One region of the Komagataeibacter oboediens genome, then DNA from elsewhere that is predicted to be linked to it. Evidence: predicted binding sites of a transcription regulator. Region 1 holds the regulator's gene; the other holds the start of a gene.
The links. The regulator LexA, encoded in region 1, represses DNA repair genes until DNA is damaged. The targets are predictions, from matches to a motif close to TGTTCTANNTANGTTC.
Positions count from the first base shown of each region.

Region 2: HNO79_RS16540 (ImuA family protein) is a predicted target of LexA. The motif match lies at 4,007-4,022, and genes of this name have one in related genera.

Region 1 is NZ_JABLUU010000005.1:77,160-84,853, forward strand. It holds gene eno (phosphopyruvate hydratase) at 1-383, shown strand, start outside; gene HNO79_RS06215 (FtsB family cell division protein) at 445-774, shown strand; gene rpmG (50S ribosomal protein L33) at 846-1,013, opposite strand; gene HNO79_RS06225 (molybdopterin molybdotransferase MoeA) at 1,172-2,380, shown strand; gene lexA (transcriptional repressor LexA) at 2,499-3,176, shown strand; gene bioD (dethiobiotin synthase) at 3,173-4,579, opposite strand; gene HNO79_RS06240 (alpha/beta fold hydrolase) at 4,579-5,241, opposite strand; gene HNO79_RS06245 (aminotransferase class I/II-fold pyridoxal phosphate-dependent enzyme) at 5,244-6,437, opposite strand; gene HNO79_RS06250 (adenosylmethionine--8-amino-7-oxononanoate transaminase) at 6,499-7,694, shown strand, end outside.
Region 2 is NZ_JABLUU010000061.1:30,237-37,930, forward strand. It holds gene HNO79_RS16530 (IS110 family RNA-guided transposase) at 1-1,747, opposite strand, end outside; gene HNO79_RS16535 (Y-family DNA polymerase) at 1,744-3,282, opposite strand; gene HNO79_RS16540 (ImuA family protein) at 3,182-3,958, opposite strand; gene HNO79_RS16545 (SOS response-associated peptidase) at 4,223-4,873, shown strand; partial or broken gene HNO79_RS16550 (SDR family NAD(P)-dependent oxidoreductase) at 4,948-5,575, shown strand; gene HNO79_RS16555 (AMP-binding protein) at 5,616-7,388, opposite strand; gene HNO79_RS16560 (MSMEG_0569 family flavin-dependent oxidoreductase) at 7,403-7,694, opposite strand, start outside.

The DNA of each region.
Region 1 (7,694 bases):
CTGCCAATCTGGGGCATAAGCTGCAGCTTGTGGGTGACGACCTGTTCGTGACCAATCCCGACCGCCTGCGTCGGGGAATCAAGGCGGGTGTTGCCAATTCGCTTCTGGTCAAGGTCAACCAGATCGGCACGCTGAGCGAGACGCTGGAGGCCGTGCAGATGGCTCAGCATGCCGGTTACACGGCGGTGATGAGCCACCGCTCCGGTGAGACGGAAGACAGCACCATTGCCGATCTGGCGGTGGCGACCAATTGCGGGCAGATCAAGACCGGTTCCCTGTCGCGTTCGGACCGGACCGCGAAATACAACCAGCTGATCCGTATCGAGAACGAACTGGCCACGGCGGCCCGCTATGCCGGGCGTACGATCCTGAAGAACGGGTGACACGCCATGCCGGACGGGGTAATTCCGTCCGGCAACAGGGCACGGCAGGGAAAGGAATACGATGCAGCTGGGTAAGATCATACGGCGCGTGATGGGCGCCACCATTCCCCCTGCCCTGTTTATCGGGCTTACGGCCTATTTCGGCTGGAATGTCATGCGGGGTGAACATGGGCTGCACAGCTATGCTGCACAGCTGCACCTGCTGGATGAAGCGCGTTCCGCGCAGAAGGATGCGGCTGCGGAACAGGAAGTATGGTTGCGCCGCGTGCGCGGGCTGAAGGAGGGTGCGCTGGATACCGACCTGCTGGATGAACGCGCGCGCTCCATGCAGAACCTTGCCCGGCAGGATGAAATTGTCGTCCCCTATGGTGAGCACGACCATTTGTACTGACCCCCCGCGTGGCAGGCATAAAAAAACCCCGGGAACGTCCCGGGGTTTTTTGTATCCGTCTGCGCGGAAGATTATTTGATCTTCGCTTCGCGGAAGGCCACGTGTTTGCGGGCGACGGGGTCGTATTTGCGCATTTCCATCTTGCCGGTCTGGGCGCGGGCATTCTTCTTGGTCACATAGAAGTAGCCGGTGTCCGCCGTGGAGACGAGTTTGATCTGGATGGTGTTGGTCTTGGCCATGATATCCTCAGCACTGCTTTGCCGCTGCTGGAACATTCAGGTACAGCAGTGGTTCAAGTGGGCGGAAAATGCGCATACACAAGGCGCAGGTCAAGCACCCCAACCGATATTTCTGATTAAATTCGCCCATAATGGGTAAAAAAGGAGTGCAGAGCACGATGTTGAGCGTCCCGGAAGCGCGCGAACGGATTCTGGACGGGGTGTTTCCCCTCCCTGCCGAGGTCGTGGCCCTGACCGATGCCTGCGGGCGTGTCAGCGCGGCCCCCGTCATCTCACGGCTGTCCAATCCCCCGGCCGATGTCTCGTCCATGGACGGGTATGCCGTGCGCGCGGCAGACCTGTCGGCACAGGGCACGCGCCTCACCTGCATCGGGTCGGCGCCTGCGGGTCATCCTTTTGCAGGGCAGGTCGGACCAGGGGAATGCGTGCGCATATTCACCGGCGCGGTCGTGCCGACTGGTGCGGATGCGATCCTGATACAGGAAAACGCACAGGCCGAAGGGAAGTCCGTGACCACCACCACCACCCTTGCGTCCGGCACCTATATCCGGCGGAAGGGGCAGGACTTTGCCGAAGGTCAGGACATCATTCCCGCAGGTCGCAGGCTGTCCGCGCGTGACATCGGCCTTGCTGCTGCTGCAAACCATCCCTGGCTGCAGGTAACCCGCCGCCCGCGCGTGGCCATTGCCGCGACAGGGGACGAACTGCTGCTGCCCGGTAGCGGGCTCGGAACGGGACAGATCGCCAACTCCAATACCCCCATGCTGGCCGCCCTGTTGCGTGCGGCGGGCGCCGAACCGGTCATGCTGCCGGTCCTGCGCGATGACATGGCCGACCTTGCCACGCTGGAACGCATGGTTGAAGGGGTGGACATGCTGCTGACCGCGGGCGGCGCCAGTGTGGGCAGCCATGATCTTGTACGGCGTGGGCTGGAACAGGTCGGGCTGAAAACAGATTTTTGGAAAATCGCCATGCGGCCGGGCCGTCCGCTTATGTATGGCCATCTGGGGCGCCTGCCTTTTATCGGCCTGCCGGGCAATCCCGTGGCGGCGTTTGTCTGTTCGGTCGTGTTTGTCCTGCCTGCCCTGCGTCGCATGGCAGGGCTTGCCATGCCGGTCATGCCGCCGGAGCACGCAGTCCTGGGGGCGGATGTGCCGGAAAACGACCGGCGCATGGACCATCTGCGTGCGCGTCTGGACCATGACGGGAACGGGCGGCTGGTGGCCACGCCCTTCCCTGTGCAGGATTCGGCCATGTTGCATGTGCTGGCCGAAAGTGCGGCGCTTGTCCTGCGTGCACCCAATGCGCCACCGGCGAAGGCTGGCGATCCGTGCGAGATCATCCGTATCGACCGCGTTCTGGAATAGGTGTTGGATGCCGGTTGACGGAGCGTGTGGAACCAATATAGAACACGAGACAGGTTTTTGATTTGTTCCATCTCGTTTCGGACCCGGCGACAGCGCCGGCGGCAAAAGGACATGTGGCATGCTCACAAAGAAACAACATGAGCTTTTGCTGTTTATTGACGGCCATCTGCGCAGGACGGGTTTTTCCCCATCGTTTGATGAGATGAAGGATGCGCTGGGCCTGCGCTCCAAATCCGGGATTCACCGCCTGATCTCGGCGCTGGAGGAACGGGGCTTCCTGCACCGCAGGCATCATCGCGCCCGTGCGCTGGAAATCCTGCGCCTGCCTGATATCGATGTGCCGCCCCCGCCTGCCCCGTCCGATTCGCCCACGCCGGTACCGGACAACGTGCCTGCCCCTGCGATACTGGCGGGCGTGGTGGACGTGCCCTTTGTGGGGCGCATCGCCGCCGGCAACCCCATTGAGGCGATTACGCCGGAAACCACCCGCATTACCGTCCCGGCCGACATGCTGGGCAAGGCCAGCCATTATGCACTGGAGGTCACGGGCGATTCCATGCAGGAAGCGGGTATTCTGGATGGTGACATGGTCATCATCCGTGAAGGCGCGCAGGCCAGTGACGGGCAGATCGTCGTCGCCCTGATTGATGGGGAGGAAGTCACGCTCAAGCGCCTGCGGCGTGAAGGCGGCGATATTGCGCTGGTCCCCGCCAACAGCCTGTATGAAACCCGGGTACTGCCGGCCGGCCGGGTCAGTGTACAGGGTACGCTTGCGGGTCTGATCCGCCGTTACTAGGGCACGTCCCGCACCATCTGATCCCATGTGGGCAGTCGGGCGGCCAGTTGCGCTATTGCTTCCGGCCCCATGGGGGCAACTGGTGGGAATTCGGCCAGTATGCGCACCCGACCATGGCGTTCAATGGCGCTGCGCCCGTGAGGTTCGGGTGGACCGTTCAGGATCACACCCGCCACATGCAGCCCCCGCGCGCGCAGTGCCGCAAGGCTGAGCAGCGTATGGTTGATGGTTCCAAGCTGGCTGCGGGCCACCAGCACCACCGGCAGGGCCAGCCGGACCATGAGGTCGATCATCAGGTAATTTTCGGCAATCGGCACAAACACGCCGCCCGCCCCTTCCACAACCAGCGGCCTGTCACCGGCCGTATGGCGTGGCAATGTGATCATGGCGGGGTCAATGCGGGTATGGGCTACGGATGCTGCGTCCTCGGGCGAAAGGGAGGCTCCGAATGTGGCAGCGGGTGGATGGATCCGCGCGGGTTCCAGGCCTGCCAGATGCTGCACGCCCGTGCTGTCGGACGGGGCGTCGTCCGTACCGCTCTGCAAGGGTTTCCAGTATGAGGCGTTCCAGGCACGTACCAGTGCTGCGGATGTCACCGTCTTGCCTACATCCGTATCCGTGCCGGTGACGAACACGCCCGGCCATGCCGCACGGCGGAACAGCCCGTAGCCAACATGGTATGAAACGGCGAACGGACCACCTGTTTCCGCCGCCTCCAACACATGGCGCAACTGTGTGCCCGTCGCGGGGGGATGCTCCACATGCGTGGCTCCGATGGCACGCAGTTCCCGCACGAACGTCAGTGGGGAGGTCGGGGTATCCACAATTTCGGCATCCTGCCACAGCCCTGCGCCACATGCGGGCCATTCGGCCTGTAGCTGGTCTGCACTCGGATACTCCGGCATGGGGCACGTGACCCCTGCCCGTGCATATGCTTCCCGCCATTGCCTGAAGCTGCCCACGCATAGCGTGGTCATCGCCATCAGTCCTCCCGGCGCCAGCAGGTCCGCCAGACCGCGCAGTGTGCGCGTGCGATCCGGGAACCACTGCATGGCCATGCTGGAACAGATCAGGTCAAACGGTCCCTTTACATCCGGGGCTTCGGCATCCATGTGGTGCAGCACCAGCCGCGCGTCATCGGGCATATGCCCGGCCACACGGTCCAGCATGGCGGGCGCTATATCGGTGGCGGTGATATGGGCGGCAGGGAACACCCTGCGGAGCTCCCCGGTCAGGAATCCTGTTCCGCAGCCGACTTCCAGAATGCGCGCGGGCGGCGTATCGGCATGCCGGGAGGCAATGCGGCGTGCCAGTCCGGTTGCGGCAATGCGCTGGATGCGGGCGGCCTGATCATATCCCCGTGCCGCGCCAAAGCGGGTGGCGATGCGGTCCTTGCTGGTCATCATGCGGTTATCCGTCGGGTCATGCCCGTAATGGCCCGGGCGCAGGTGGTGGCATGGGTCAGGGGCAGCAGGTGCCCCCCATCCAGCCATTGGGGAGTGTCCACACCGCTTCCCGGCGTAAAGCAGGCACGGGTCAGGGTCGGGGGCGCAATGGCGTCTTCTGTCCCGGCAATGGCTTGAACCGGGCACGTGGCCTGTTTCAGGTCATTCCTGCAATCCATGTCCATCAGGGCCTGTAGTCCCTGCTCCAGCCGATCGCGTTCAATGTGGGGTGGCAGTGGGGTGTCAATGCCGGCCCGCAGGCGGAAGCTGTGCAGCAGGCCTTCGGGCTCCCGCAGCAGTCCGGCACGCATGCGTTCGATGACGCGCCGTGGAATACCATGGGTGAAGTCCGTTGCCGACCCGAACCGGCTGAAACCGTTTATCAGCACCAGCCCACGACACAGGGGGCCATGATGGCGCAGCAGCCAGAGCGCGCCAAGGGAATGCCCCACGGCAACATAGGGAACCTGTGGCAGGTCCATGGCGGGACGTGGGCCGAAGAAGCCGAAATCCAGACACCGGCTTTGTATCGGGCCAAGGGCGGCACGGATCGTATCCCAGAATGACGGATCGAAGGCCCAGCCGTGCACGAGTACGACGGGCAGCGATGGGGCCTGCATGCTCACGCACTCTCCCGCGCGGCATGGGTGATGGCAGTAGCCAGCTGGTCAATCATGCTGTCGGAATGGGCCGCACTCAGCGCCAGTCGTATGCGACTGCCATTGGGGGGTACTGTGGGGGGACGGATGGCGGTAGCCAGAATGCCACAGGATTCAAGCCGGGCCGCGAACGCCAGCGCGCGTGTCGCCTCCCCCATCATGATCGGTATGATCTGCGTGGTGGACGGGCCGGACGTCAGGCCACACCTTTGAATGACATCGCGGATATGGGTGGCATTGCGCGCAAGCCGTGCCCGCGCGTCGTCCAGTGTGGGCACAAGTTCCAGCGCCGCGTCCATTGCCCCCAGAACCGCGGGTGGCGGGGCAGTCGTGAACACGAACCCCGAACATGCATTGACCAGCCAGTCACATAATGCCCGCGATCCGGCCACATATGCCCCGAAGCTGCCCAGCGCCTTACTGAACGTCCCCATCACCAGATCAATTTCGTGTTCCGCGCACAGCCCGCGTCCCTGCGGGCCAAGTACGCCGGTGGCATGGGCTTCATCAACATAGGTAAACGCGCCATGCCGCCGGGCAATCGCCGCCAGCCGTGCAATGTCGGTGCGGTCGCCATCCATGCTGAACACACTTTCGGTCACGATCACCCGCATGGCGCGATCGTCGCCGGCATGGCGGTCCAGCAGGCTGTCCAGATGGTCCAGGTCGTTATGGCGGAAACGGATCTGCCGCACCCCGGCGGCCATGCAGCCCTGATGCAGGCTGGCATGGTTCAGCCGGTCAGTGAAAACCTGCGGCGGCGCGCCCTGCCCTGCTGCCAGCCGCAGCAGCGCCGACAGGACCGACGCGTTGGTCTGCCATCCGCTGGCTAGGATGACCGCAGCTTCGCACCCCTTGAACGCCGCCAGCCGTGTCTCGACGTGCATATGGCGCGGGATGGTTCCGGTGACCAGACGCGATGCGCCAGACCCGGTGCCATCAAGTCGCAGCCATTCGGAAGCCCGCGCCACCAGTGCAGGATGATGGGACAGGCCCAGATAGTCATTGGATGAGAAATTGACCAGTTCCCGCCCATCGCGGATGACGGTGGCTGCCCCCACATGCTGGACGGGACGCAGCACGCGACGGGTATGCGTATCCGCCATATGGTCGAGCGCGGTCTGGAAAATTGGATCAAAACGGGCCATGAAGCGCATTCTCCTGCCGGAGCATGCTGCCCCGGTCAATCCCGCCCACGCAATATCACGGAGTGGTCGCATGCATGGACCCCAATGGCTGGAACGCGGCATGAAGCATGTCTGGCTGCCTTATGCCCAGATGCAGACAGCCCTTCCCCCCCTGCCTGCCGTCAGCACGCAGGGGCGCACCATTACGCTGGCGGACGGGTCGGAACTGATTGATGGCATCGCATCATGGTGGACGGCCTGCCATGGTTACAACCATCCCCATATCCGCGCCGCCATCAGTGACCAGCTTGGACGTATGCCGCATGTCATGTTCGGTGGTCTGGCCAATGCGCCCGCACTGACACTGGCCAGCCGTCTGGCCGCCATGCTGCCGGGGGATCTGGAGCGGGTTTTCTTTACCGATTCCGGTTCCGTTGCGGTCGAGGTCGCGATGAAAATGGCCATCCAGTACTGGCTGAACCGTGGTCGGACGGGACGGACGAAGCTGGTGGCTTTCCGTGGCGGCTACCATGGCGACACAATGGCCACCATGGCCGTGTGCGATCCGGAGGAAGGCATGCATTCCCTGTATCAGGGTGCGTTACCGGAGCACTTCATCGCCGACCTGCCTGTCGATGCATCCAGCACCCGGGCGCTGGATGCATTACTGGCACAATCGGGCGACAGTATTGCCGCGATTATTGTCGAGCCACTGGTACAGGGCGCAGGCGGCATGCTGTTTCATTCCCCTGATGTGCTGCGCACCCTGCGCATGTTGGCCGACAGGCATGGCGTGTTGCTGATACTGGATGAAATCTTTACCGGCTTTGGTCGCACCGGCAGCATGTTCGCATGTGAACAGGCCGGGATCGTGCCGGATATCATTACCCTGTCGAAGGCACTGACGGCGGGGACGATGGCGCTGGCGGCGACTGTTGCGCGCACGCATGTGTTCGACGCGTTCCTGTCGGATAATCCGATGCATGCGCTCATGCATGGGCCGACCTTCATGGCCAACGCCATGGCCTGCGCCTGCGCCAATGCCTCGCTGGACCTGTTTGAACGAGAGGACTGGCAGGAGCGGGTGGCACGGATCGCACGGCAGATGCGTACGGAGCTGGAACCGTGTCGTAGCCTGCCCCATGTGGTGGACGTGCGCGTGATGGGCGCGATCGGCGTGGTGGAACTGGACCGCATACGTGACATGAATGCCCTGAAGACCGCCCTGATCGGACAGGGGGTCTGGGTGCGGCCATTCCGCCATGTCGTCTATCTGACGCCAGCTTT
Region 2 (7,694 bases), on a different contig from region 1:
ACATCTGGGCGCGGGATTCGATCTGGAACACCCCGATCGTGTCCGCCTTCCGGATCATGGCGTAGGTCCGCGGATCCTCGGCCGGAATGGTCTGCAGCGTGTAATGCTGCCCCTTGTGTTCGGCCAGAAGGTCCAGCCCTTTCTTCATGCAGGTCAGCATGCCCAGCGCCAGCACATCGACCTTCATGAATTTCAGGACGTCGATATCGTCCTTGTCCCATTCGATGATCTGGCGAGCGTCCATGGCCGCCGGTTCGATCGGTACCAGTTCATCCAGCCGGTCATGGGTCAGGACAAACCCGCCGGGATGCTGCGACAGGTGGCGCGGCACGCCGATCAGGCAGCGCGCCAGATCCAGCGTCAGCCGGATGCGCCGGTCGGACAGGTCGATCCCTGTCTCATTCAGCGCGTCCTCATCCAGCTTCCGCCCCCAGCCCCAGATCTGGCCGGACAGGGTGCGAATCAGGTCTTCGGGCAGACCCATGACCTTGCCGACATCGCGCAGCGCCCCCTTCGCACGATAACGCGTGACCACCGCCGTAAGGGCAGCGTGGTTACGACCATAATGGCCGTAAATCCACTGGATCACCTGCTCCCGGCGCGCATGCTCAAAATCCACGTCGATATCGGGCGGCTCGCGGCGCTCTTCGGAGACGAAGCGTTCGAAGATCAGCGACGTCCGTGCCGGATCGATGGCGGTAATGCCCAGCACGTAGCAGACAGCGGAATTGGCTGCCGATCCCCGCCCCTGGCACAGGATGCCCTGCGATCGGGCGTAACGGACGATACTGTGGACGGTCAGGAAATACGGCGCATAATCCATGCGCCCGATCAGGGCGAGTTCATGGCTGAGGGTTTTCCTGACCTCGGGCCGAATCCCTTCGGGATAGGCCGCTGCCGCCCCTTCCCAGGTCAGGGCTTCGAGCGCCTGCTGCGGCGTCTGGCCGGGGACGGAGACCTCGTCTGGATACTGGTAGGCCAGGTCATCAAGACTGAAGCGACAATGGGCCACGATCTCACGGGTCCGGTCGATCGCCTCGGGATACCGGCTGAACAGCCGGGCCATTTCCGCGGGCGGCTTGAGGTAGCGGTCTGCATGGCGCTCCCGCGCGAACCCGGCTTCATCGATGGTGGTGTGGTTGCGGATGCAGGTCACCACATCCTGCAGGATGCGCCGGTCATGGGTGTGGAACAGCACGTCATTGGTCACGACCATTGGCACCCGCGCCTGATGGACGAGGTTCGCCAGTTCATACAGCCGCATCTGGTCATTGGGCCGGCGCCGTAGGGTCAGCGCCATGGAGGCCCGGTCGGCAAAGGCGTCCTTCAGCTTGCGCAGATGCAGGGCGCAGGCATCATCCGCCGTATCCGGGAGCAGGATCACAAGGAGGCCCTCGCCCCATGCCACCAGATCCTCCCAGAGCAGATGGCATTTCCCCTTCCCGGCCCGGGCCTTGCCAAGGCTCAGCAGTCGGCACAGGCGACCATAGGCGGCCCGGTCCGTCGAGTAGACCAGCACGGGCGCGAAATCGGCGAGGTCGAGACGGCAGCCCACGACCAGGCGGATGCCGGTCTCTTTGGCCGCGACATGGGCCTGCACCATGCCTGCCAGGGAATTGCGGTCGCAGATCCCCAGCGCTTCAATGCCAAGGGCCTTTGCCTGCTCGAACAGTTCAATTGGTGAGGACGCGCCGCGCAGGAACGAGAAATACGTCGTCACCTGCAGTTCGGCGTACTGCACACTCATTCAAAGAGACCGTGCAGGAACCAGCCCTGCGAACCCGTTTCACCATGTTCGCCATCCCCGGTCCGGTAAACCCAGAATGTCTCTCCGCTGGTGTCTTCCACCCGAAAATAGTCCCGCACGGTGGTCAGTTCGGCATCGCCCTTCCACCATTCGCCAAACACCCGCTCGGGGCCATCAGCGCATCTGATCCGGCGGCGGATGCCACGCCAGATGAAGAAGACCGGCGGATGGTCGGGCAGTACCGCCATGGTCTGGATCGGCTCGGGACGGGGCAGCAGGCGCGTGGGGCGCGGCCAGTGATCAGGCCAGTCCCTTGCGTCCTCGGATGCGAGGGCAGGCACGCGGCAGACGGCCCGTTCCGGCACGTCGCTTTCCACCGGGGCGAAGCGATACAGGGCCTGCGTGCCGACACGGTTGGCAAGGGTGTCGATCAGGTCGGAGACGTCGGCCTCTTCCTCCTCGATCAGGGCGGATACACCCTGGCGGTGCAGGATCGGCTCGGCCAGTGACGCCGTCAGCACCATGCGCTCGATCCCGAAGCCCGGATCGATGGTCTCGATCCTGTCACAGAGCAGACGGGTCAGGCGTCTGACGTCCCGCACCGGCATGGCCGTGGCCACGCGGACGGCCTCGGTGCGGCTGTCCACCCGGTGCAGCAGCAGGTCGAGGCGACGCACGCCCTGCTCGCGTTCCTCCAGCCCGGCGCACAGGGGCGGGACGAGTTTGGTGATGTAGCGGGCTATGGTCTCGGCTGCGCTGATCGGTTCGGCAAAGTTCCGGCTGACCTGCACCGGCGTCTGCAGCCGGACCGGGACAATGGCTTCCGCCTGCCGTCCGAAAGCCTGGTCCAGCCTGCGGGCGACATCCGGACCGAAGCGCAGGGCCAGCGGCGCACGCGGCATGCCGGCCAGCGGGCCGATGCGTGATACGCCCAGCCCATGGAGGCCATCGATGATATCCACCGGCAGGCGCAGGGCTTCAATGGGCAGGTCGGCAATCGCTGCCGCAGTCTCACCAGGCGGCACGAGGGTGATGCGTTCCCGGCCATAGCGCGCCAGCGCATGGGCCGCACCCCATGTATCGGCAATCGCGGCCCGGGCCGTGATCCCGGACTCCTTCAGGCGGGTAACCATGTTCTCCAGCATGACGGCCTCGCCCCCATGCAGGTGATCGGCACCGGTCGTATCCAGCACGATGCCGTCTGGCGGATCGGGGGCCACGATGGGGGCGATGCGGTGCTGGAACCACAGGGCCAGCCGCTCCAGCCCTGCCCGGTCACCGTCCGGGTCGGCATCCATGATGAGCAGATCGGGATGGAGCGCCTGCGCTTTCGCGACAGGCGTGCCGGGACGCAGGCCCAGCCTGCGGGCGGCGAGGTCGACCGACAGCACGACCCGTCGCCGCCCTTCCCGCCCGGCCAGCACCAATGGGCAGTCAGGCGCGGGCGCGTCGGTGCCCAGCCGCTTCCTGAGCCGGTCTGTCGGCCAGAGCGGCAGGTAGAGTGAGACGACACGGTGCCAGTCTCCCTTTGGCATCACAGGCCTCCACTTCGAAATCGGCGCATTCGCCCGCACGGGCACGGATCAGTTCCAGCAGCCAGCGGGACCGGCCGACGCCGGGGACCGGCAGCGGCACGGATGGCAGGACCGAGACCCGCCACCGGGTGACCGACGCGGTAGGCTGGCCGAAATCGGCCGCATCCGTCTGTCGCCGCCAGCGTCGTATGGCGATGCCCAGCGCGCCGGATGTCTCGGCCGCCAGCTGCAGGCGGCGTGAGGCGGTCATGGACAGGCGGGCGACCTCGGCCACGACCGCCCCCAGTCCCTGATGGCGCAATGCCTCCTCGAAACAGGCCAGGACATCGACGTCCGAACTGGCCGCGACATAAATGGTCCGTCGTGCCGACAGGCCGACCTGCTGCAGTGCCGGGGCATACAGGTCCTGACGGGTGGCGATCCACAGCACCTTGCCCCGTGTCCGCGCTGCGATTCCGGCAGAAAACAGCCCGGATGCCGCCGCATTGAGGGCATCATGACCGCCGCCTGCCACCTCATGCAGCGCGCCCAGCGCCAGGCCACCATCCGGCAGACGACCGTCAATCTCAGGCATGCCGAAGGGCAGCACGCCCCGCCTGCGTCGGCCCTGGCCTTCGAGGCGGCTGACCTGTGCTCTCAGCGCCTCCAGCGCGGGACGGGGTTCGGGTGCGGGCATGGGGTCGGACAGTCCATTCGGGTGTTTCTGGCACGGAATCAGTGACCGTGTTCGTTATTTGTTCTGGTACGGTGACGAATGTCAACCCATCCTGGAAAAGCGGCTGTGATCCGGACGCGGGTAAAGGCGTGTCGGTCAATCCAGGCTTGATGAAAACTGTCTAGATTGCAGGAGTTTATCAGGAACAGTCCAGCCGTCCCCGTCCTGCAGGGTGGATACCGTCCGGCAGGGCACCCATATTCGGACTCGCGAAAGGACGGCGTGATGTGCAACCTCTATGCGATGACCAGCAACCAGCAGGCGATCCGGGAGGCAGCCAGGGTCATGACCGACCGCACCGGCAATCTCTGCCCCCTGCCCGAGATCTGGCCCAACACCATGGCGCCCATCGTGCGGAACACGCCGGATGGTCGCGAACTGGTCATGGCGCGCTGGGGCATGCCCACGCCGCCGGGCTACCTGAAAGGCCACAGGGTCGATCGGGGTGTGACCAATATCCGCAATCCGACCTCGACCTGGTGGAAGCGCTGGGAAGGTGTCGCGCATCGCTGCCTGGTGCCGCTCACGGCCTTTTCCGAACCGGAACGCCTGCCGGATGGGACCAGCAGGCCCGTCTGGTTTGCCCGTAGCGATGGGGAGCCTCTGGCTTTCTTTGCAGGGATCTGGTGCCAGTGGACGTCAGTGCGGAAACTGGCGGATGGCGAGACGACGGATGACCTGTTCGGCTTCCTGACCACCACGGCCAATCGGGAGGTCGGCGCCATTCACCCGAAAGCCATGCCGGTCATCCTGACCCGGCCGGAAGAACTGGATCTGTGGATAAAGGCGCCCTTGGACGATGCGCTACAACTGCAGCGCCCCTTGGTGGATAACGCCCTAACGGTGGTAAATGCTCCTGCGGGAAATAAATATTAAATGTCGCTCTTAGCGGAGAAGCTGTCTGGCCGGACGTGCCGGGTGGAACGGTGCAGTAGTCGGGTGCAGAGCCTTTGCTCCAACGCGTTTATCGCAGCAGAGCCCGAGCGGTGGCCCTGCAACTCGACACCGGCGATACGTACGCCTTTCCTGCCTTCGCCGATGGAATCCGACGCGTGCTGCGCGAATGGGGGGCAGAGCGTTTCAATTATCTGATCAACATGGCCGGTACGTCCCGTAGCGGGTTGTTTTGCGAAGTGACCGAAGAAGATTTTGATGCCGCCTATCGCGTGCATGCCAAAGGGCCATTTTTCCTGACGCAGACGTTGCTGCCATTGATCGCGGAAGATGGCCGGATCGCGAACATCTCATTCGGTCTGATGCGCTTTGCTTATCCCGGCCGGATTGCCTACGCTGCCATGAAAGGGGCGGTGGAAGTGATGACGTATCTACATGGTCAAGGGACTTGGATCCTGTCGTATTGCCGCCAACACCGTCGCGCCGGGCGCGATCCAGACGGATTTCTGAGGGGGCATGGTCAGGGATAATCCGGACATCGCCCGTCACATCGCGGAGATCACCGCACTTGGCCGTCCTGACTACCCAGATGACATTGGCCCGATGATCGCCTCACTCCTGTCCGAGGACAATTGTTGGGTCAACGCGCAGCAGATCAAAGTCTCCGGTGGTCAGGCCATCTGAAGGCTGGCCGTTCCACAAATGGAACGCCATAGTGATTCCGTCAGGAGACCAACAGGCGCTTCCGCGTGATCTTTCCGGACACGGTGGTTGGCAGATGCCTGACGAAGCGGACTTCTTTCAGGCCAATCCAGCGTCCGAGGACTGCGTTAACCCGCGCAACGATTTCCTCGGCAGAAGGCGCGTATTCCGCTTCGGGATCTGGCACCACATAAGCGATAGGTCGCTGCCCTCTCAGTTCGTCCGGAATTGCGACGACAGCACACGCATGAACGGCAGGATGGGTGGCGATGATCTTTTCAACCTGCACGCCCGAAATCCGCCGTCCTGCGACCTTGATGACATCATCGGAACGTCCGAGCATATGCACGGCGCGGCTGGCCTCGATCATGCCTTCGTCAAAGGTGCGATAATACTGGCCGGTCTCGTCCAGGTAAGCTGTAGGAACATGGATCGCTCCATCCTTCCATACGCCAGCCAGACAGCCGGGCGGCAGCGGCAGAGAAAGGACAATCTCGCCGCACTGTTCACCGGGTATGGACGGCACAATTTCCGGGCGAAATCCCGGTGCAGGTCGCCCAATGTCGTTCATGAGCGAGACCGGCTCGCGCTCGGGCAGGCCAAAAAAATGAGCGGTGATGCTCCACCCCGTTTCAGTCTGCCACCAGTGATTGACCACGGGTTTGCAAAAATAGGATCGTGCCCACTCCAGCAATGTCGGATCCGCATATTCCCCAGCCACGAAAATGCGGGCAAGTGCTGGCAGGATGGCCCCTGACAGGTTGCGGCTTTCCTGCCGCATGAGGCGCATCTGGGTGGGTGTGGTGAACAGGCATTTCACCTCGTGCTCATGGCAAAGCGCGCGGATAGCGGAAGCCGATGCGCCGCCTTCCACGATCACGCTGGTGCAGCCGCTGAGCAGCGGCGCATAGACGCCGTAGGAATGGCCAACCACCCAGCCCAGGTCCGATGTGGTGAAAAAGGTATCGCCGGGTTTGCAGCCGTAGATCAGCTCCATGGACAGGGCGAGAGCCACAGCATGCCCGCCATTGTCACGCACAATGCCTTTCGCATTGCCCGTCGTGCCGGACGTGTGAAGAATATACAGGGGATCTTCGGAGCGCAGCGTGACCGGCTCTGCCGGTGCGGACTGTTCCAACGTGCGAAAATCATGATCCCGCACTGGCAGAAGCGATGCCGGACAGGCTTCACGCTGCACGATCACGCAGGCCTGCGGTCTATGCGTCGTTTTGGCCAGCGCCTCATTCAGGGCAGGTGCGGATGGAATGGGCGTCTGCCCCTGAAAGCTGCAACTGGCAATGATGATGACCTTCGGTGCTGCGTCATCAATCCGTCGTGCCAGTTCAGGCCCGGCGTAACCGGCGAAAACCACCACATGCACGGCGCCGATCCGCGCACAGGCCAGCATGGCAATAGTCGTTTCGATCATGGTCGGCATGGCGATCAGGACGCGGTCGCCCTGCCCTACCCCCAGCGCGCGCAGGCCACCGGCAAACCGGGCCACCCTGTCCTGTAGTTCCCGGTAGGTTACCACCTGCCGTTCCTTTGTGGCGCAGGAATGCCAGATCAGCGCCGCCTGCCCGCCGCGTCCGTCCTCTACATGCCGGTCGACGGCGTTATGGCAGGTGTTGAGCGTGGCGTCGGGAAACCAGTCATGCCAGCCATCCGCCCGCGTCCTGCATGCAGTCACAGGTACCTGTTTCCATGTGATGCGTTGCGCCGCAGCCAGCCAGAACTGTTCTGGCTGGTTCCGTGCCGCATCATACATTGCCTCATATGTTGTCCATGGAAGCATGGCGGTTACTCCGTTCAGGCTACAGGCACGTCTTTGCCGGTGATCTGGCTGGCCAGCCACGCGGCATCACGCGAAACGCCGGAGAACCGTCCCGATCCCCAGGTGTGCAGCCATGGCAGGCCGAGGAAGTAGAAGCCCGGCGCATCGGTCACGCCGCGATGCCAGACCGGCTTGTTGGCCCCATTGAAGACCGGCACGTCGATCCAGCGATAATTCGGGCGGAAGCCGATGCACCAGAGGATCGAAGTGATCCCGGCAGCCTTCAGGTCGAGCGGGGTGTTACTGCCATCGGGCTCCCACACAGGC